2 regions of the Nonomuraea rubra genome follow, and region 1 is predicted to be linked to the other one. Evidence: riboswitches for the same ligand, from Rfam matches in the RefSeq annotation. Region 1 holds a riboswitch; the other holds the start of a gene.
What was found. A riboswitch is a leader RNA that binds a small molecule or an ion and turns the genes downstream of it on or off. The one in region 1 is predicted to bind cyclic di-AMP.

Region 1 (14,147 bases):
ACGAGCGGTCGGCGCCCTTGACGGTGCCGACCGGCGTGACCACGGCCGCGGTGCCGCACGCGAACACCTCGGTGAGGTCGCCGGACGCGCTCGCCTCCTGCCACTCGTCCACCGTGATGAGCCGCTCCTCGGTCTCCAGCCCCAGGTCGCCGGCCAGCTCCAGGATCGACTCCCGGGTGATGCCGGGCAGCAGGGTGCCGGTGAGGGCGGGGGTGACGAGCTTGTCGCCGAAAACGAAGAACAGGTTCATCCCGCCCATCTCCTCGACGTACCGGTGCTCCTGCGCGTCCAGCCAGACGACCTGGTCGCAGCCGTTCTCCACCGCCTGCCGCTGCGCCACGAACGCGGCGGCGTAGTTGCCGCCGCACTTGGCGAAGCCGGTGCCGCCGGGGGCCGCGCGCGTGTACTCGGTGGACAGCCAGACGGAGACGGGCTTGATGCCGCCGGTGAAGTAGGAGGCCGCCGGCGAGGCGATGACCATGTACTTGTAGGTCTTCGACGGGTAGTTGACCCCGAGCCCCGCCTGGGTGGCGATCATGAAGGGGCGCAGGTAAAGGCTGTGGCCCTCGGTGGTGGGCACCCACTCCTTGTCGGTCTGGACGAGCAGCTCCAGCGACTCGACGAACGTCTCCTCCGGCAGCTCGGGCATGGCCATGCGCGCGGCCGAGCGGTTGAAGCGGCCGGCGTTGGCGTACGGGCGGAAGGTGACGATCGAGCCGCCGATCTGCCGGTAGGCCTTCAGGCCCTCGAACAGCTCCTGCGCGTAGTGGAAGACCGAGGTGGCGGGGTCGAGCGAGAGCGGACCGTACGGCATGAGCCTGGCGTCGTGCCAGCCCTCGCCCTCGGTGTAGTCGATCGAGATCATGTGATCGGTGAACGTCTGCCCGAATCCCGGGTTCGCCAGTACCTGCTCCCGCTCGGCTGCGGTGCGAGCGTGGTCGGATAGCTGCACGTCGAAGCTGAGCTTCTGAGCGATGGTCATGACGGCGGTCCTTCTCTCTACGGTCTACCGAAATCTACCGGAACCCGGTCACCCCTCCGGGAGCTGTCACGCTCGCGAGGGCGGTCCGTACTTCCTATTGTCTCGCTATATGGGATGGCAAGCGGTTGATGGGCGGTTAGACCCGGTTACCGCCGCGACCTGGGTACACGAAAACGCGCCTGGCGGTCCTTTCGGACCGCCAGGCGCGTACGGGGCTAGGCGGTCCTAGCCGGATACTCGCGCGGTGATGTCGTCACCGATCTCGCTGGTGCCGCGGCCGGCGCCACGCTCGGCGATGTCGGCGGCGACCGCCTGCTCGACCCTGGCGGCCTCGTCGTGCAGGCCGAGGTGGTCGAGGAGCATGGAGACCGACAGGATGGTCGCGGTGGGGTCGGCCTTGCCCTGGCCGGCGATGTCGGGGGCGCTGCCGTGCACCGGCTCGAACATGCTGGGCGCCGCACCCTCGGGGTTGATGTTGCCGCTGGCGGCCAGGCCGATGCCGCCGGCGATGGCCGCGCCGAGGTCGGTGATGATGTCGCCGAACAGGTTGTCGGTGACGACCACGTCGAAGCGCTCGGGCTGGGTGACGAAGAACATCGAGGCCGCGTCGATGTGGCAGTAGTCGGTGGTGACCTCGGGGTACTCCTCGGCCACCCGGTTGACCGTGCGCTGCCACAGGTCGCCGGCGAAGGTGAGCACGTTCGTCTTGTGGACGAGGGTCAGCTTCCTGCGCGGGCGGGACCTGGCCTTCTCGAACGCGTAACGCACCACGCGCTCGACGCCGTGGGCGGTGTTGAGCGACTCCTGGGTGGCGATCTCGTGCGGCGTGCCGCGCCGCATGACGCCGCCCGTGCCGGCGTAGAGGCCCTCGGTGCCCTCCCGCACGACGATCATGTCGATGTTCTCCGTCGGCGTGCCGGCCAGCGGGGTGGCCACGCCGGGGAACAGCTTCACCGGCCGCAGGTTGACGTAGTGGTCGAAGGCGAAGCGGAGCCGCAGCAGGAGGTCGCGCTCCAGGATGCCGGGCGGCACGCTCGGGTCGCCGATGGCGCCGAGCAGGATCGCGTCGTAGCCGCGCAGCTCGTCGAGCACCGAGTCGGGGAGCGTCTCGCCGGTACGGTGGTAGCGTGCGGCTCCCAGGTCGTAGTGCGTGGGCTCGATCTTCGTGCCCACTGCCTCCAGGACCTTGAGCCCTTCGGCGACGACCTCGGTGCCGATGCCATCCCCAGGGATGACGGCCAGGCGGATGTTACGCGACTCCATGACGGCAACCATACCGGCTCGTCTCGTCTGACGAACACACCATCTCATTTTCCGGACGTCCGGTTTGGGGGGATTGCGACCTTTTGACCGTTTCGTTAGAGTCCGTCGAGCCTAATCCACGCAGCCGCTGCGTGGAGCCGGGGACCCACTTTCCCCCCAGGGGCGAATCGGCGGTCATCGCCGTAGGGCTGTCTTCCAGGCCCGAGCCCGTCAGCTAACCCGGTCGGCCGCATGGAAGGACAGTCCCCTGTCTCGCATCGCCATCGTCCTGGCAGCGGCTTCTGCCGGACTCATCCTGGCCACCCCCGCCGCCCAGGCCGCCACCGCCGCCCGGGCCACCCCCGCCGCCACCGGCGACGACGTCGCCACCCGGTCCGTCACCGACACGGACACCACCACCCTCACCGGCGCCGAGATCCGGCGCATCAGACTGGCCCAGGCACCCAGGCCCGCCTGGAAGATCGCTCTCAACTTCGCCATGAACAAACGCGGCATCCCGTACGTCTGGGGCGGAACCAGCGATCGAGGGTACGACTGCTCGGGGCTCATGCTCAGGGCGTACGAGAAGGCGGGCATCGACCTGCCGCGAACCGCCCGCGAACAGTACGGGGCCTTCTCCAGGAAGATCTCCTGGAACGATCTAGAGCCCGGCGACCTGGTGTTCTTCAGCAACCTGGGCCATGTCGGGATGATCTCCAAGCCCGGTTACATGGTGCACGCGCCGCACTCGGGCGACGTGGTGAAGGAGGAGAAGCTGTCCGACTGGCGCAGGCAGGCCTTCGTCGGCGCCGTCCGGCCGGACCCCAAGGGCGTACGCCAGTGGGAGAAGCAGCTCGAACAGCGCCGCGAGCCCATCTCCGCCAATCTGACCGCCACCCTCTGAAGAAGCCAGGGCGGCCCCGCTTTCCCCCGCGGGGCCGCCCGTCCCTCCTCAGCGGGCCGTCAGGGCACGATCGGGGCGGCGAGCTGTGCCACGAAGCACGGGTTCGGGTAGTCCTCGGCGAAGTCCTTCGGCTCGCCCCGGTAGTCGCCGGAGATCTCGACGTGCACCGGGTCGAAGATCCTCGGGCAGGGCACGTCCGGCCGGAACCTGATCTGGTCCAGGTCGCCGCCGATCTCGTCCAGCCTGTCGCAGGCGGCGACCGGATCGGGATGGATGCCGCCGTCCGGACGGCAGGTCAGGAACCACTGCGCGGTGTCGCCACCGTGGTAGGTGGTGATGCGCAGGTAGGACTCCTGCGCCTGGGCGGGGGCGGCGAGCAGCGCCGCCGTGGTCAGAGCGGGCAGGGCGATGGTCGCGGCACGACGGATCACAGCGCGCATGGGGGAACCTCCTGCTTGGATGAATACGCAGAGCGACGTTACCAACACTCTCCGTATCCGAAAGGGCAGGTGTTCGTACCACCGGCGTAGCGTGTCGGATATGCCATCCGAGAAGGTGCATCTGACCGAGGAGAAGGCGACCCTCCTCGCCACCCTGTACGGCAGAGCGCTCGACGCGAACTCCCCGCACCCGATTCTCGGCGACCGGATGGCGGCGGAGACGATCGAGCGGATCGACCACGATTTCCGCACGACCGGGCTGGACGCCAGGATGGCCAGGGCCGTGGCCCTGCGGGCCCGCTTCATCGACAGGTGGGCGGGCGAGTTCCTCGGCGCCCATCCGGGGGCGACCGTGCTGCACCTGGGCTGCGGCCTGGACACTCGCGTCTACCGCATGGACCCGCCACCGGAGGCACGCTGGTACGACGTGGACTACCCGGAGGTCGTCGAGCTGCGCCGGCGGCTGTTCCCCGAGCGGCCGGGCCACGACCTGATCGGCACCTCGGTCACCGACCTCGGCTGGCTGGAGCGGGTGCCCGCGGACGCTCCCGCACTGGTCGTCGCGGAGGGCCTGCTCTACTACCTCGACGCGAGCGGGGGGCCCGCACTGCTGCGGGCGATCGTGGACCGCTTCCCGGGCGGCGGGTTCGTCTTCGACGCCCTGAGCCCGCTCGGGCTGCGGCTCCAGCGGCTCAACAAACCCGTGCAGAAGGCGGGGGCCACGATGCACTGGGCGATCGACGGCCCCGCCGCACTGCCGGCCGTCCATCCGGGGCTGCGCGTGCTGGAGGCGGTGAGCGCGTTCGACCTCGACGGGTTCGACCGTCTGTCGGCCGTGCACCGGATGGTGGCCTCGATCGTCAAGCTGGTGCCCGCCATGAGGCGGACGGCCGTGTTCTACCGGCTGGAGTTCTGAGGGGCGCCGCCGTTGTCGCGGCGGTCCAGCGCGGTCTGCAGGGCCTCGGCGGCCTCGTCCTGCTGCTCTTCGGTGCGGTTCCAGGCGTACATGTCGTACATGTGACTCAGCTCATTTCGCGGACGTGTTCCAGTGGGAAGCCGGACTCCGGTCGCGAATCCGACCGGGCCTGATCTCGTGGCCCGGGTCACGGACCGGACGAATGGGACTTACTGGCCGACACAACGCCGCTCACCGCGGCGGGTCGTCGACCTGCCCTAACAGGCCCCGCCGCGGCAGGCAATGAGTACGAACACCTGGCGCATTAGCAGCCACAGTACCCGAGGATCTGCTCGGAAGTCCTAGTATCTTGCATGCTGAGACAAGAAGGGCCGCCACCCGGACGGGTGACGGCCCTTCAGGCGTACGCGGAGTGTCAGTCCTCCAGGTCCACCGAGCGGCCGCTCTCGGCGCCGATCTCGGACCCGATCTGCTCGACGACCTCGGCGGGGATGGCGGAGTCGACGGTCAGGGCGATCAGCGCCTTGCCGCCCTTGACGTCACGGGCCACCTGCATCGAGGCGATGTTGATGCTGTGCTCGCCGAGCAGCCTGCCCACCACGCCGACGATGCCGGGGCGGTCGGTGTAGGTGTAGAAGCACAGGTGGGCCGTCGGCTCGATCTCCATCTCGTAGCCGTTGACCTCGACGATCTTGGTGATCTGGCGGGGGCCGGAGAGCGTGCCGGAGACCGACACGGTGCGGCCGTCGGCGAGCACGCCGCGCACGGTCACCACGTTGCGCCAGTCGGGGCTCTCGGAGCTGGTGACCAGCTCGACGGTGATGCCGCGGTCCTTGGCCAGCAGCGGCGCGTTGACGTAGGTGACCTGCTCCTCGACCACGTCGGCGAAGACGCCCTTGAGCGCGGCCAGCTCGACCACCCGGACGTCCTGGGCGGCGATCTCGCCGCGCACCTCGACGTCGAGCTTGGTGGCCACCTCGCCGGCCAGCGCGGTGAAGACGCGGCCCAGCTTCTCGGCCAGCGGCAGGCCCGGCTTGACGTCCTCGGCCACGGCGCCGCCCTGGACGTTGACCGCGTCCGGCACGAACTCGCCCGCCAGCGCCAGCTTCACGCTCCGCGCGACCTGGGTGCCTGCCTTCTCCTGGGCCTCGTGCGTGGAGGCGCCGAGGTGCGGCGTGACGACGACCTGGTCCAGCTCGAACAGCGGGCTGTCGGTGCACGGCTCCTTGGAGAAGACGTCCAGGCCGGCTCCCGCGACCCGGCCCTCCTTGATCGCCGAGTAGAGCGCGCTCTCGTCCACGATGCCGCCTCGGGCCACGTTGACGATGCGGACGCTCGGCTTGACCTGGTGCAGCTCCTTGTCACCGATGAGCCCGATCGTCTCCTTGGACTTGGGCAGGTGCACGGTGAGGAAGTCGGCCTGCTTGAGCACCTCTTCGAGGCTGAGCAGCTTGACGCCCATCTGCGCGGCGCGGGCCGGCGGCAGGTAGGGGTCGTAGGCGATCAGCTCGACGCCGAAGGGCTGCAGGCGCTGCGCCACGAGCTGGCCGATCTTGCCCAGGCCGAGGATGCCGATGACCTTCTCGTCGAGCTCGACGCCGGTGTACTTCGAGCGCTTCCACTCACCGTTCTTCAGCGCGGCGTGAGCCTGGGCCGTGTTGCGCGCGCTGGCCAGGATGAGGGCGATCGTCTGCTCGGCGGCGCTGGTGATGTTGGAGGTCGGGGCGTTCACGACCATGACACCCGCCTTGGTGGCCGCATCGACGTCGACGTTGTCGAGCCCGACGCCGGCGCGGGCGACCACGCGCAGCTTCGGGGCCGCGGCGATGGCCTCGGCGTCGACCTGGGTGGCGGAGCGCACGATGAGCGCGTCCACGTCGGCGAGAGCGGGCAGGAACTGGGAACGGTCGGCGCCGTCGGTGTGGCGGACCTCGAAATCAGCACCGAGTACGGCGAGGCCAGCCTCGGACAGCTCCTCTGCGACCAGAACGACGGGCTTGTTCACGTCTGTGCATCCTTAAGGCACGGCGGAGGGGGGTCACCGTCCACGGAACCCCCCAGCGGTCCCACCGAGTGTATCCGCAGCTTGTGAACGCATTCACGAGGGGCCAGCATGTGAGACGGGTTCCGGCGTACCCAGCCGGCCGCAAACTCATCCACTCCGCGCACATCTTTGTCTTGATCGGGAGATTTATTCGCCATTAGCCTGATAAGCCGTGGCCGACTACCTATGGTTCGTCATATGAGCATCGGGAATCCTGCGCTTGCCGACGTGCTCGCACAGCATGGCACGCCCCATCGCCTGCTGGGCGCTCTTGCCGACGGTGGAGTCCTGGTGGCAGTGCGACCAGATCGTTCCGTCGTCCTGGGGACGACACAGGCGGGTGACCGGGTTCTGCTCGGGTACACCAGCCCTGCGACCTATGCCAGACACCGGGGCAGCCATTCCCTGTCGGCCTGCGACGCCGACACCATCCTGGACATCCAGCGCGTCACCGGGGTGCGCGAGATCGTCATCGACGCGGCCGGACCAGCCGCCGCGGCCGTGCCCATCGACGATCTCCAGCACTTCATGACCACGACACGCAGCGGGCACACGCCCGTCCTGTCGGGGGCGGTTCCGGCCGCCTACGCCACGGGCGCGATGGCCACCGTGTCGCGGGGTGCCGCGCTGGCCCAGGTGGCCCCGCCGAGCCCGCAGGCCCCCTCGCTGCCCTGGGTGCCCGCGCCCCGGCCGCACCTGTCGGGGCCGATGCAGCAGGTGGATCCGGGCTACCGCCGGTGCACGCACCCGATCCTGCCCGCGCTGCGGCAGGCGATCGCGTACCTGCTCATGGACTTCCCGCTGGTGCACCACGTCTGGATCTCCGAGGCCGGGACCGCGTCGGGGGCGACCGGGATCATGCTGCACGTGAAGGTGCACATGTCGGCCGCCGAGGACGTCGTACGCGACCTGCACCGCCTGGTACGCGCCCGGCTGCCGCAGTTCGCCGCCTCCGGGGCGCCGATCCTCATGGCCAGGGTGGCCGACGCGCGCAGCGAGCGGCGCATGATCGAGATCGGCGCGCACGTGGTCTGCGCGAACGTCTCCGACTAGGCCGGGACCAGCCCAGTGGCGGAGGGCCCGGGAAAACTGGGCCCTCCCAAACAAGCCCTCGCTCAGTTGTAATGAGGGGATGATCACACCGGTGGGCACGGCCACCGTCCCGAAGGGCGTGCGCCTCGGTTACGGGGTGGGCTCGTTCTGCACCGCCACCTTCAACGGCGTGCCCGGGCTGCTGCTGCTGTTCTACATGACGAACTTCCTGGCCGTGCCCGCGTGGCTGGCCGGTGTCGTGGTCGCGGCGCCGAAGGTCTGGGACCTGGTCCTCAACCCCCTGGTCGGGCGCTGGTCCGACCGGACGGTCTCGCGCTGGGGGCCGCGCAGGCCCTGGCTGCTGGCCGGGGCGTGCACGCTGCCGATCGCGTTCTTCCTGGTGTTCGCGGGGCCGCCGCTGACCGGGGTGCCGGCGGCGCTGTACGTGGGGGGCTGCTTCCTGGCCGCGGCGACGGCGTACGCGCTGTTCGAGGTGCCGTACAAGGCGATGCCCGGCGAGATGACGCACGACTACCACGAGCGCACGTCGCTGCTGCAGTGGCGGATGGTGTTCGTCGGGGCGGCCACCGCCATCAGCGGCATCCTGGCGCCGGTCCTGGCCACGAGCGAGGGCGGGGAGGGCACGCTGGGCAGTTACCGGGTGATGGCGATCACGATCGCGGGCATCCTGCTGCTCTCCATGCTGGGCTCGTTCTTCGGCACCGCCCGCGCGCCCATGACGGGCGCCCCCGAGCCGGACCGCGGCGGGTGGCGCGAGCAGTTCGCCGCGATCAAGGGCAACTCGGCGTTCCTGTGGCTGACGGTGCTGGCCTGCGTGCAGATGCTGGCCGTCAGCATGATGCTGGCCGCGGCGCCGTACTTCGCCACGTACACGCTGGGCTCGGCCGCGGCCACGCAGACGCTCTTCGCCGTGCTGGTCGGCCCGATCCTGCTGACGATGCCGCTGTGGGTGCGGGTGGCCAGGCGCTTCGACAAGCGCGGCGCTATGATCCTGGCGGTGGTGCTGTTCGGCGGCGGCACGACGGCCGCCATGGCCACGCCGCTGTTCGGCCCGCTGTGGGCGCACGCGATGATCCTGCTGGTCGGCGTCGGGTACGCCGGGCTGCAGCTCATGCAGTTCTCCATGCTCGCGGACGTGATCGCGGCGGACGCGGCCACGACGGGCAAGCGGCGGGCCGGGGTGCTGACCGGCCTGTGGACGGCCATCGAGAGCGGGGTCAGCTCGTTCGGCGCGCTGTTCTTCGGGATCATCCTGTCGATCGGCGGCTTCATCGAGTCCGAGCCGAGCACGCCCGTGCAGCAGCCGGACAGCGCGGTGACCGCGGTCCTGATCGGTCAGACCGCGATCCCCGCACTGATCATCTTCGCTTCCGCGCTGATCACGCTGAAGTACCGGCTCACGCCACCCGTCGTGCCAGCTCCATCCGCGTCCGGGTGAACAGGCCCGACAGCAGCGCCGCCAGCAGCGGCAGGCCGAGCACGAGCAGGGCCAGGAACGCCCACGGCACGACGATCGGGCTGTCGCCCCACCTCGACGCCATGGACTGCGACAGCGCGCTCCCGGTGACCGCCCCCGCGACCAGGCCGATCACGGCGCCCAGCCCGGCGATGTAGCCGGCCTGGGCCGCCACCACCAGCTTGCGGGTTCGCGGCCTGCCGCCCACGGCCGACAGGGTGTCGAGGTCGCGGCGCATGTCGGCGACGGCCAGCCCCGTCGCGGCGAACGTGCCGCCGAGCACGAGGACCACCGCCGCGGCCAGCGCCACCGCCAGCAGGACCGTGAGCTTGAAACCGGTGCGGTCCTCGGCCACGTAGGCGTACGCGGAGCTCGTCACCGTCTGCAGCTCACGGGTGAAGCGCTCCACGTCCAGGTCCACGCCGTCCGGGACGGACCGGAGGAAGAGCCGGCGCTCGGCCGTCCCGAACCCGGCCGCCGTCAGCACCGAGGCGGGCAGCACGGCGCCGCCCTGGTCGGGCTGGGCTCCCCGCGCCACCACGGCCGGCACCCGGAACGTCCGCGGGGCCGTCCCGTCGCCGGTCCTGTTCCGCACCGTCACGCTCACGGTGCCGTCGACGACCAGCCGGGCGTCGAACACCACGGCCTTGCCGGCCGCGAGAGCGGCCGCCGCCTGCGGATCACCGCGTCCCTGGAGCAGGGCGAGCAGCCGGGCGTCCCCGATCGGCACGTCGAAGTAGGACAGGCCGAACATCGTGCAGGCACCGGGACAGCTCTGTTCGAGCTGGATCATGGTGTCCAGGCTTCGCCCGTCACCGTCCTGGACCCCCAGCCCCGGCACGAGCTGCGCGCCGGGCAGCCTCTCCTGCGTGACGGCGCGGACCCTGGCCCAGGTCTCGTCGTTCACCCCGAAGGCGGTCACGGACAGGGTGCCTTCCGGGGCGTCGAGCCGGTTCCTCTCCTGCTCGGCGGTGTAGGCGCTGGTGTAGGCCATGCCGGCGGTGACCGCGCCCATGGTGGCGGCCATGACGGCGGCCACCGCCGAGACGGTGCGGGCCCGATGGCGGACGGCGTCCCTGACCGACAGGCGGGCCGGCAGCGGCAGGCGCCCGGCCAGCGGCGCGGTACGCCGGACCAGCCAGGGCATCAGCACGATCAGCCCGAACAGGACCACGGTGGACGCCGCCACCACGCCCAGCTCGCTCCCCGGCGAGAAGAGGATCGCGGCGCCCAGGCCGAGCACGAGCAGCACGAGGCCGATCAGCGGGCGGCTGGCCCGGTCGCGTACCTCGTCGGGGCGGTTGGCGAGCACCCGCGCGGGGCTCTGCCGGGCCGCCTGGATCGCCGGGACCACGGCCGCGGCCAGCGCGCTGAGGAGGCCGAGCGCGGCGACGCCGAGCACCTGCGCCCACGGCACGTCGACCGGGCCGCTGCGCCAGTCCAGCAACCGCGCCGCGATCGACTCCGCCAGCGCTCCCGCGCCGATGCCCAGCGCGGTGCCGAGCAGAGCCGCCACGCCGCCCAGCACCAGGCCGTCGGCCAGCACGATCGCCCGCAGGTGCGCGGGAGAGCCGCCCTGCGCGGCGATGGTGGCCAGCTCCCGCCTGCGCCGGCGCAGGCCGACGGCGAACGCGGGGCCCGCCAGCAGAACCGTCTCGGTGACGACGAGGAGCACGGCGATGGCGAGCCAGAGCACCTGGTCGGTCCGGCTGGGCACGTCGTTCAGGTTCGCCGCGCGCGGGCCCTCGATCACGGCGCGGGAGGCCACGCGGAGCCCCGCCTGGTTCAGCTCGCGCACCTTCTTCCAGGTGACCGGCGACGGGGTGTCGACCAGCCAGCCGTTGCCCTGCGGGTCGTGCTTGTCGCCCACGACCGCGCCGTACAGGCCGACCACCTCCTGGACGCCCGGCCGGGTCGGGTCCACGACGACGCCGACCACGCGCCTCGGCTCGGCGCGCTTGGTGAGCTGGAGCGTGCCGCCGACGCTCACCCCCCGGTCGAGCAGCGCGGGCGTGACCGCGATCTCCTGCGGCGAGGCCGGGAGCCGGCCCTCGGCCAGCGTCCTCAGGCCGGCGCCGAGCGGGTCGCGCAGGTCGGTCTCCAGCAGGTCCACCCGGTCGGAGCCGTCCTGGAACCGGGCGTCGGTGGAGTAGTCGTAGAACGGGATCGCCCTGCCGCCGATCAGCCTGGCCACCTCCGCGGTCGTCCATCGGGGCGGTTGACCGGTCTTGTCCGGGTCCTGGCTGCCGAACCGGCCCGCCGGATCCTGGTCGATGGGGAGCGTGGTCACGTGGGCGTAGACGGCCGCGTCGGCCACCGAGCCCAGCCGGGAGGGCAGCTCCTCGCGCACCGTCAGGTTCGTGGTCTCCGACAGCGTCAGGAGCGCGGTGATGACGAGCACGGGCAGGCCGATCATGACCATGACGAGGGCGGTGCGGCCCCTGGCGCGCACGGCGTCCCTGCGGGAGATGCGCAGCGCGGCGCGGAAGGCGCTCATCTGGCACTCTCCAGCCGCACGGCGCTCGACTCGGCGACGAGCCCGTCGCGCAGGTAGATCACCCGGTCGGCCCAGGCGGCGTAGCGCGGCTCGTGGGTGACGAGCAGCACCGCCGCGCCGGCGTCGCAGCGGGCGCGCAGCAGCTCCAGGATCTCGTCGCCGGTGGCCGTGTCGAGCGCGCCTGTCGGCTCGTCGGCCAGCAGCAGCCGCCGCTCGCCGACCAGGGCCCTGGCGATGGCGACGCGCTGGCGCTGCCCTCCGGACAGCTCCTCGGGGAAGCGGCCGGCGATCTCCTCGACGCCGACCTCCGCCAGCACGGCCAGCGCCTCGGTACGGGCCTGCCCGGTGCGTACGCCGTCGAGCTCCCTCGGCAGCATGACGTTCTCGGCGGCGGTCAGGGACGGGATCAGGTTCAGGTCCTGGAAGACGTACCCGACGTGGCCGCGCCTGAGTGCGGCCACGTCCTTGACCCTGGACAGGTCCTCGCCCTCGATCGTCACCACGCCCGAGGTGGGCCGGTCGAGGCCGCCCGCCAGGTTGAGCAGCGTGGACTTGCCCGAGCCCGACGGCCCCATGACCGCGACCAGCTCGCCCGCCGAGACCTCCAGGCTCACCCCCCTCAGCGCGTGCACCTGCCCGTGCTCGCGGGTGACGTCCCGCAGCTCCACCACACTCATCGGTTCTTCTCCTTGGAAACGGCCTCGCAGTGGTCCAGCCAGCGCTGTTCCGCCTCGGCCTTGAAGATCAACGAATCCAGGACCAGCCGCTGGGCGAGCCCGCCGGCGGCGGCTCGTTTGGCCCTCGTGAGCTCCTGCAGGGCGCGCATGGTCGCGGCGCGCTGCGTGTGGATGACCTCGGCGACGTCCACGCCGCCCGCCACGGCCATCGCGATCTTGATCGCGAGCTCGTCCCGGGGCCGGTCGGTCTGGGCGACGGGGGTGCTGAACCATCGCCCCAGTTCCTCCCGACCGGCCTCGGTGATCGTGTAGACCGCGCGGCCCTGCTCGTCGGCGCCGCCGGGCGCGACGAACCCGTCGCGCTCCAGGCGGGAGAGCGTCGTGTAGACCTGGCCGATGTTCAACGGCCAGGTCGCCCCCGTGGACGCCTCGAACTCCACCCGTAGCTGATAGCCGTACCGCGGTCCGCTGCTCAGCAGTGCCAGCAGCCCGTGCCTGATCGACATGGATACTGAGTATGCATACTGAGTATGCCTAGGGCAACCTGATCCGCGTATTCTGGACACAAGCCGAGGTTGAGGCCGATACTCGCTCTATGAGCTCCACGCATCCGCCCTTTCGCGCCTCAGATGGGGAACGTGACCGTGCGATCGACGAGCTCAGGGAACGCGCCGTAGAGGGCCGGATCTCGCACGACACCTTCGTGGGCCGGGTGGACCAGGCGTTGCGGGCGCGCAACAGGGGCGAGCTCGACGAACTGGTCGCGGACCTGCCGCGGCGGCCCACGTTCCGGCAGCGGCTGACCGACGCCGTCTCCTCGGTCTCGGAGTTCACCACCAAGCTGCAGTCCGCCTGGCGGCGGCCCCGGTTGCCCCGGCTGGCGCTGCCCGACGACGACCGCCTGCGTTACGTGGTGGGCCGCGGGTCGGCCTGCGACCTCGTGCTGTCGGACCTGACGGTCTCCCGCGTCCACGCCGAGCTGCGCCGCGAGGGCGACGGCGGGTGGATGCTGGTCGATCTCGGCTCGCTGAACGGCACCCGGCTCAACGGCTGGCGGCTGGTGGGCCCGGCCCGGGTGAAGTCGGGCGACGAGGTCTCGTTCGGCGACTGCGGGTTCATGGTGACGTCGCAGCAGCCGACCTAACCCGCCCCACAAATACGGATATTTGCGGATTACAGGCTGACTGCGGTGATCCATGCTCTCATGCGATCCCCCAGTCACCTGGAGACCCCATGCGGCGCACCTCAGCCTCCCTCGTCGCGGGCACGCTCGTCGCGGCCCTCGCGTGGGCGTCCGGACCCTCCACTCCCGCCGTCGCGCTCGACCCCTCCGTGGGCGTGGCGGACCTGACCCAGGACATCAACCAGATCCTCAGCGACTCGCGGCTCACGATCGCCAGGGCGGGCGTCGTGGTCAAGAGCGCCCAGACCGGCGAGGAGCTGTACGCCACCGACGCCGGCAAGCTCCTCATCCCGGCCTCCAACACCAAGCTGTTCACCTCGGCCGCCGCGGCGGAGACGCTCGGCCTCGACTACCGCTTCCCCACCACCGTGCTCGGCACCGGCCGCAAGGCCGGCTCCCTGCTGACCGGCGACCTGGTGCTGCGCGGCACCGGCGACCCGACCATGCTGGCCGAGGACTACGACGCGCTGGCGGCCAAGGTGGCAGGCGCGGGTGTCAAGGTCGTCACCGGCAAGCTGGTGGCCGACGACACCTGGTTCGACTCCCAGCGGCTCGGCAACGACTGGGCCTGGGACGACGAGACCGCCTACTACGCGGCGCCGATCTCGGCACTGACGGCCTCGCCCGACAGGGACTACGACGCCGGCTCGGTGATCGTGTCCGTGGCGGCCGACGGGGACAAGGTCAAGGTCTCCACCACGCCCGAGACCGACTACCTGAAGATCGTGAACAGGGCCACGGTGGGCGCCGAGA
Region 2 (5,720 bases), 210 kb from region 1:
GCCGTCGTCGAGCTGCAGCCCGTGCTCGCGCTCCACGAAGCGGGCGATGGCCCTGTTCATGGCCTGCCCGCCGTACGGCACCGAGCCGGTCGCCACCACGGACTCGCCGGACAGCACGGCGATCCGCGCGGCGTCGCGGCCGATGTCGATCACCATGTGCCCGGTGCGGTCGGCGGGGGAGAGGCCCGCGCCGAGCGCGGCGGCCAGCGCGTGCGGGACCAGGTGCACGGTCCGGGCGTCCGCCTCGTACGCGATGTCCTGCAGCGCCTCGCGGTCCATCGGCGTGGAGTCGCCGGGCAGCGCCATGACCAGGCGCGGCCGGGCGTACGGATGCCAGTGCACCTTGCGCAGGAAGTACCTGATCATGCGCCGGGCGAGTTCGGCGTCGGCGGGCAGCCCGCCGCTGACCGGCCAGTGCGTGCGCCCGCCCGAGTCGGCGACGGCCTCCGCGCCGTACCCGACGATCTTGCCTGTGCGGTCGTCGCACATGACGACCGAGGGCTCGTCGAGCACGATGCCCTTGCGCTTGACGTAGATGCGCGTGCTCGCCGCTCCCAGATCCATTGCCAGGTCACGACCGAGGAGTCTCATCGCGGAATTGGTTTCCTGATCCGTCCCAACCCAACACCACGAACGGAACGGATCCCCTTTACCTGTTACTACTGGGACTGTGCTCGACTACGACCTCGAAGCCGGACGTTACGACGAGACCCGCGGCGGGCTTCCGCGGGCGGAGGCGGCGGCGCGGGCCGTTCTCGACCTGGTGCCCGCGTCCGGCACGCTGCTCGACCTCGCCTGCGGCACGGGCCTGGTCACCAGGGAGCTGGCCGGTCACGGCCTGCGGGTGCTCGGCGTGGACGCCTCCGCCGGGATGGCGCGGATCGCCGCGGGGCGGGTGCGCGTGGTGCTGGGCGACGGGCGCAGGCTTCCGATACGCGACCGTTCGGTGGACGCGGTCACCACGATCTGGCTGCTGCACCTGCTCGACGACGCCCGCCCGGTGCTCGCCGAGGCCGCCCGCGTGCTGCGTCCGGGGGGAGTGTTCGTCACGACCGTTGACAAGCGGGCCGCGCACGGGCACGCGGGCGCCGGGGAGTCCGCCGACCGGCCCGAGCTCGTCGTCGCCGAGCTGGCCGGGCACGGGCTGCGGCCGGCCGGGGAGTCGCGGTTCGTCGGCCACGGGCAGGGCCGTCCGGGCGGTCCCGACCCGGTGTTCCGCTTGCTGTCGTTCACTTCACAGTGAGCCCGGTTTCGCGTCATAAGCGGGGCCGTGCGAAGCTGTGAACTGTCCCCAACACCATGGAGGTCCTCATGGCGGATACACCGGAGCCGGAAGTCAGCGAAACTCCCGAGGACGAGCTGAAGCGCAAGTTCCGCGAGGCGCTGGAGCGCAAGCGCAACCAGCACGCGGGCTCGGGCGCGGGTGGCAGGGGCGGCGACCCATCCAAGATCCACGGGGCGCACGGTCCGGCTGCGAGTAAAAGATCGTTCAGGCGCAAGAGCGGCGGCTGAGGCTGGAATTCCGCGGGGGTACGGCATGCCGTGCCCCCTTTTACTTTGCCCGGGGAGGTAGATCTTTCGCCCGATTCATGAAGAATTGTTTGCAGATGTCCGTTTCCGTGGCTACTGTAATCGCCATTACCAGCCGGTTACCCGGTCCTTACCCCAGAAGGACGGCCGGTTGGCGCCGAATCCCGAGCGATCGGGAACCGGGGAACCACCTCCGTTGGGGTGAATCCGGCACGTGCCGGTAGGGCAACTCCACCGCCCGAACCCGTCAGCTAACCCGGTAGGCGTGATGGAGAGGACAACTTACCCCATGCATCAGCGCGTCGTACCCCCGGACCGCGTCTTGACGGCCGCCCGCTGAGCGGCCCCCTTCCCCAAAGGCTCGTATCTTGCGCTCCGCGTAGCGACCCTCGCGGCGCTCTGCCCCGCTGCGCCCTCATCCCCTGAGTGCAACCTCCCTGTCCCCCAGTGAAGGGTTTGCTGTTTCATGTCTGCCCGTTTTGGCCTGCGCTCCCTCGCCGTGCTGACCGCCTCCACCACCTGCGCGCTGAGCATCGCCACCACCGCCGCCCACGCTGACACCGACACCGACACCGGTGAGAAGATCCTGCTCAAGGGCTCGACCACAGCCTCGTACTTCTGGGACGACGCCTCCGGCCGCGCCGGCGACACGGGCCTGCCGGCCAGTGGCAAGCCGATGCAGAAGGGGCTGGCCGCCAGCCCGAGCTGGCCGCTGCTGACCGAGGGTTACGTGGTCTACAAGGGCAAGAAGATGCCCTTCTTCGTGGGTGACCGCGGGCCGGGCACGCCCTCCAACCGCGGCATCATGCTGGACCTCGACGCCAAGACGTTCGCCGAGCTGACCGGCGGCGAGTTCAACTCCTCCACGCTGGGCGTGGACGGCATCGGCGGCCAGGGCCACATCGAGGTCGACTACGTCATCACCAAGTGGGGTGACGGCGTGGGCAAGAAGAACTACCCGGTGCCGTTCTCGACCGGCGCCTGGGCCGAACGTGACAGGAACCCGGCGACCCCGCCGCAGGCCGAGGAGGACACCTCCGCCGGCGGCAGCCTCCCCGACACCCCCGCGGGCGAGCAGCAGGAGTCGGGCACGGCCGGCGGCACGCTGCTGGCGGCCGGCGCGCTGGCCATCGCGGGCGGCGGCGTGCTGCTCGGCGGCGAGCGCCTGCGCATGCTCCTCGTACGCTGACCCCGAGCATCGAGCCGCTCTTTACGTAGCGAGCACCAGAATGTCATTCTGGTCGTCGTGACCACCCGCGCAGCCGCGAACGGCATCGACATCGCCTACGAGAGCTTCGGCTCACCCGACGGGCGCCCGCTGCTCCTCATCATGGGGCTCGGCGCCCAGCTCATCCAGTGGGACGAGGGGCTCTGCGAGCTCCTGGCGGAGCAGGGACACCACGTCGTACGGTTCGACAACCGCGACGCGGGCCTGTCCACGCACTTCCACGAGCACGGCGTGCCCGCGAGGGGTGCCGCGCCGCCGTACCTGCTGGACGACCTGGCCGACGACACCGCGGCCCTCATGGACGTGCTCGGCTGGCCGGCGGCGCACGTCGTGGGAGCCTCGATGGGCGGCATGGTCGCCCAGACGCTGGCCATCAGGCACCCCGCCCGGGTGCTGACGCTGACCTCCGTCATGTCCACGCCTGGCCCCTCCGTGGCCCCGCCCACGCAGGCCGCCGCCGCGATCCTGATGGGCCGGCCGGCCGAGAGCCGCGAGGCGGTGCTGGAGCAGGCGGTGCTGACCTGGTCCACCATCGGCTCGCCGGGGTACGAGCTGGACCAGGACAGGATCAAGGCGATGGCCGGGCTGGCCTACGACCGCTGCTTCGACCCGGCGGGCACGGCCAGGCAGCTCGCCGCGATCATGGCGTCGGGCGACCGTACGGAGCTGCTCGGCCAGGTCAAGGTGCCCACGCTGGTGCTGCACGGGGAGGCGGACCCGCTCATCCCGGTGGTGGGCGGCCGGGCCACGGCCGCGGCCATCCCGGGGGCGCGGCTGGTGACGTACCCGGGGATGGGCCACGACCTGCCGCGCGAGCTCTGGCCGGCCTTCGTCGCCGAGATCACCAAGCTGACCTCCGCCTGACGCCGCCGGTGGCCCCGCCCCATGGTGGGGCCGGGCCACCGGAACGCGCGTCAGACCTCCAGCTTCTCCTCGATGCCCCGGAGCTGGTGGCGGGCCAGCGCCAGGTTGGCGCGGTTGCGGTCGAGCGCCAGATACAGGAACAGGCCCTTGCCGCCGCGCCCGGTGATCGGGCGGATGATGTGGTACTGGCCGCTCAGCGTGATCAGGATGTCCTCGATGTTGTCCTTGAGGCCCAGCGAGTCCATCGTGCGCAGCTTGGCCTTGACCACCTCGGTGTTGCCGGCCGCGGCGATCTGCAGGTCCAGGTCCTTGGAGCCGCCGAGGGCGCCGAGCGCCATGCCGCTGCCGTGATCGACGATCGCGGCTCCGATGGAGCCGTCGATGCTCATCATCTCCTTGAGTGACACGTCCATGCCGGCCATGGTCTTCCTCCTTGTCATCAGTGCTTGCGTGCCGAGACGGCGGCCAGCGCGGCAGCCGTCTTCCTGCCCTCCAGCCGCAGCAGCCCGACGTTCGCGCCGGGTCCGGCCAGGACCGTGAGGACGATGGTGGGGCCGGCGGCGTAGAAGGCCGTGAAACCGGCGGTGCCGGAGACGAGCGTCTCCTCCAGCGTCCCGTGGCCGGTGATGGCCAGCATCCGCCTGCTCATCGCGAGCAGCGCCGCCGCCAGCGCCGCCGCCTGCTCGCCCTGCTCCCCGGGCAGGTCGCAGGCGAGTTGCAGGCCGTCCACGGTGCAGGCGACGCTGCCCTGGACGTCCGGGGTGCGCTCACGCAGGAGCGCCATCTCCTCCAGAACCTCTTGCCGTAGCTCCACAGGTGGCCTCCTCCTGAGTGAGGGGAACCTCACGACAGCTCCTCGAGCGCCTTCTTCAGCCGCATCAGCAGCGCCAGATCGGTGGGGTCGCCCGTCATGGGCGGGCCCAGCGGCTGGGCCGGCGCCAGCGGGTCGTGCGGCGGACGCCCGCCGGGCTTCCGCCGTTGTGGCAGGTCGTGCGGCGCGCGCTCGCCGTGCTCCCGCCGCTGCGGCAGGTCGGGTGCGGCGAGCAGCCCCGAGGCGGCCAGCCGGCGCACCGCCAGCAGCACCGGGTACGCCGGCCGGCCGATCTGCTTGGCCAGCTCCAGCGGGGTCGCCTTCTGGTCTGCCCTGACGATGACCTCCCACTGGACGCGGCTCAGCGTCACCCCGTGGCCGGGCAGCCGCGGCAGCGGCCGTACCGGGAGGGTGTCCACGTCGGCGGAGGGCCAGATCCGGGCGAGCTGCGCCCGCCGCCGCGCGCACTCCCGCACCAGTCCCGGCACGTCGAAGAACCACTGCCCGCCCAGCCAGTGCCGCTCGCCCGGGCGGAACTTGGGGCGTGCCCCACCGGCCGGCAGCAGGAAGAAGGCCGCGTCCAGGACCCCGCCGAGCACCGCGTACTGCAGCTCGCCCGGCGTGAGCGGCCCCTCGGCGAGCAGTCGCTCGCAGCCGCCGTCGGCCTGCAGCCGCCGCAGCGCCGCCTCGCTCATCAGCCCCCTGGCCGCGAGCAGCCGCTCCACGCTGGGGGTCTGGGCGCACTCCATGTACGTCACGCGCCCGTCCGAGAGGAAGATCGTGCCGCTCCTGCCCACCTGCAGCGCGCCCGTGGAGCGCTCGCGGGCGAGCCCGGCCAGGAGTGTGTCGAGCTTGTTGGCCATGGGTCACGCCGTGAGCCGGCTGGAGATGGTGCGCAGGCGGTGCCTGGCCAGGGCGAGGTTGGATCGTTCCAGGTCAAGGCGTACGTAGATGACCAGCGGCCCCTCGAACACCGTCTCCAGCAGCCGGAGCAGATGGTGACCCTTGTCCGTGGTGACGAGCATGTCGTCGATGCGGACGACGTCGCCCGGGCAGGTGCGGGCCAGGCCGTCGGTGGTGGCGCGCAGGGCCTCGGTCAGCGCGGCGGCCGACCGGTCGGCGTCCACGCCCACGGCCGTGCTGAAGGCCACCGCCATGCCGCTCGTGTGGTCCACCAGCATGGCGTCCAGCGCGCCCGGGATGGACATGACCTCCGCCAGGCAGCCGTCGATTCCCAGCACGTGACCTCCCTCACCGTGGTGGAACGCAGACAGCGTAGGGCGACGG

Region 2: linked by a shared signal. The riboswitch ahead of HD593_RS65010 (hypothetical protein) and the one ahead of HD593_RS06540 (C40 family peptidase) in region 1 are both predicted to bind cyclic di-AMP.

Annotation. Positions count from the first base shown of each region.
Region 1 covers NZ_JACHMI010000001.1:1,403,169-1,417,315, reverse strand. Annotated here, with positions in the region: gene HD593_RS06555 (branched-chain amino acid aminotransferase) at 1-982, opposite strand, end outside; gene HD593_RS06550 (3-isopropylmalate dehydrogenase) at 1,208-2,245, opposite strand; cyclic di-AMP (ydaO/yuaA leader) riboswitch at 2,344-2,489, shown strand; gene HD593_RS06545 (hypothetical protein) at 2,456-2,725, opposite strand; gene HD593_RS06540 (C40 family peptidase) at 2,724-3,128, shown strand; gene HD593_RS06535 (SSI family serine proteinase inhibitor) at 3,188-3,568, opposite strand; gene HD593_RS06530 (class I SAM-dependent methyltransferase) at 3,669-4,484, shown strand; gene serA (phosphoglycerate dehydrogenase) at 4,900-6,489, opposite strand; gene HD593_RS06520 (hypothetical protein) at 6,820-7,581, shown strand; gene HD593_RS06515 (MFS transporter) at 7,661-9,019, shown strand; gene HD593_RS06510 (FtsX-like permease family protein) at 8,979-11,534, opposite strand; gene HD593_RS06505 (ABC transporter ATP-binding protein) at 11,531-12,211, opposite strand; gene HD593_RS06500 (PadR family transcriptional regulator) at 12,208-12,717, opposite strand; gene HD593_RS06495 (DUF1707 and FHA domain-containing protein) at 12,807-13,355, shown strand; gene dacB (D-alanyl-D-alanine carboxypeptidase/D-alanyl-D-alanine endopeptidase) at 13,445-14,147, shown strand, end outside.
Region 2 covers NZ_JACHMI010000001.1:1,620,893-1,626,612, forward strand. Annotated here, with positions in the region: gene HD593_RS07570 (rod shape-determining protein) at 1-591, opposite strand, end outside; gene HD593_RS07575 (class I SAM-dependent methyltransferase) at 671-1,243, shown strand; gene HD593_RS07580 (DUF5302 domain-containing protein) at 1,312-1,512, shown strand; cyclic di-AMP (ydaO/yuaA leader) riboswitch at 1,676-1,811, shown strand; gene HD593_RS65010 (hypothetical protein) at 1,997-2,719, shown strand; gene HD593_RS07590 (alpha/beta fold hydrolase) at 2,777-3,622, shown strand; gene HD593_RS07595 (hypothetical protein) at 3,673-4,044, opposite strand; gene HD593_RS07600 (roadblock/LC7 domain-containing protein) at 4,062-4,436, opposite strand; gene HD593_RS07605 (hypothetical protein) at 4,466-5,296, opposite strand; gene HD593_RS07610 (roadblock/LC7 domain-containing protein) at 5,300-5,674, opposite strand.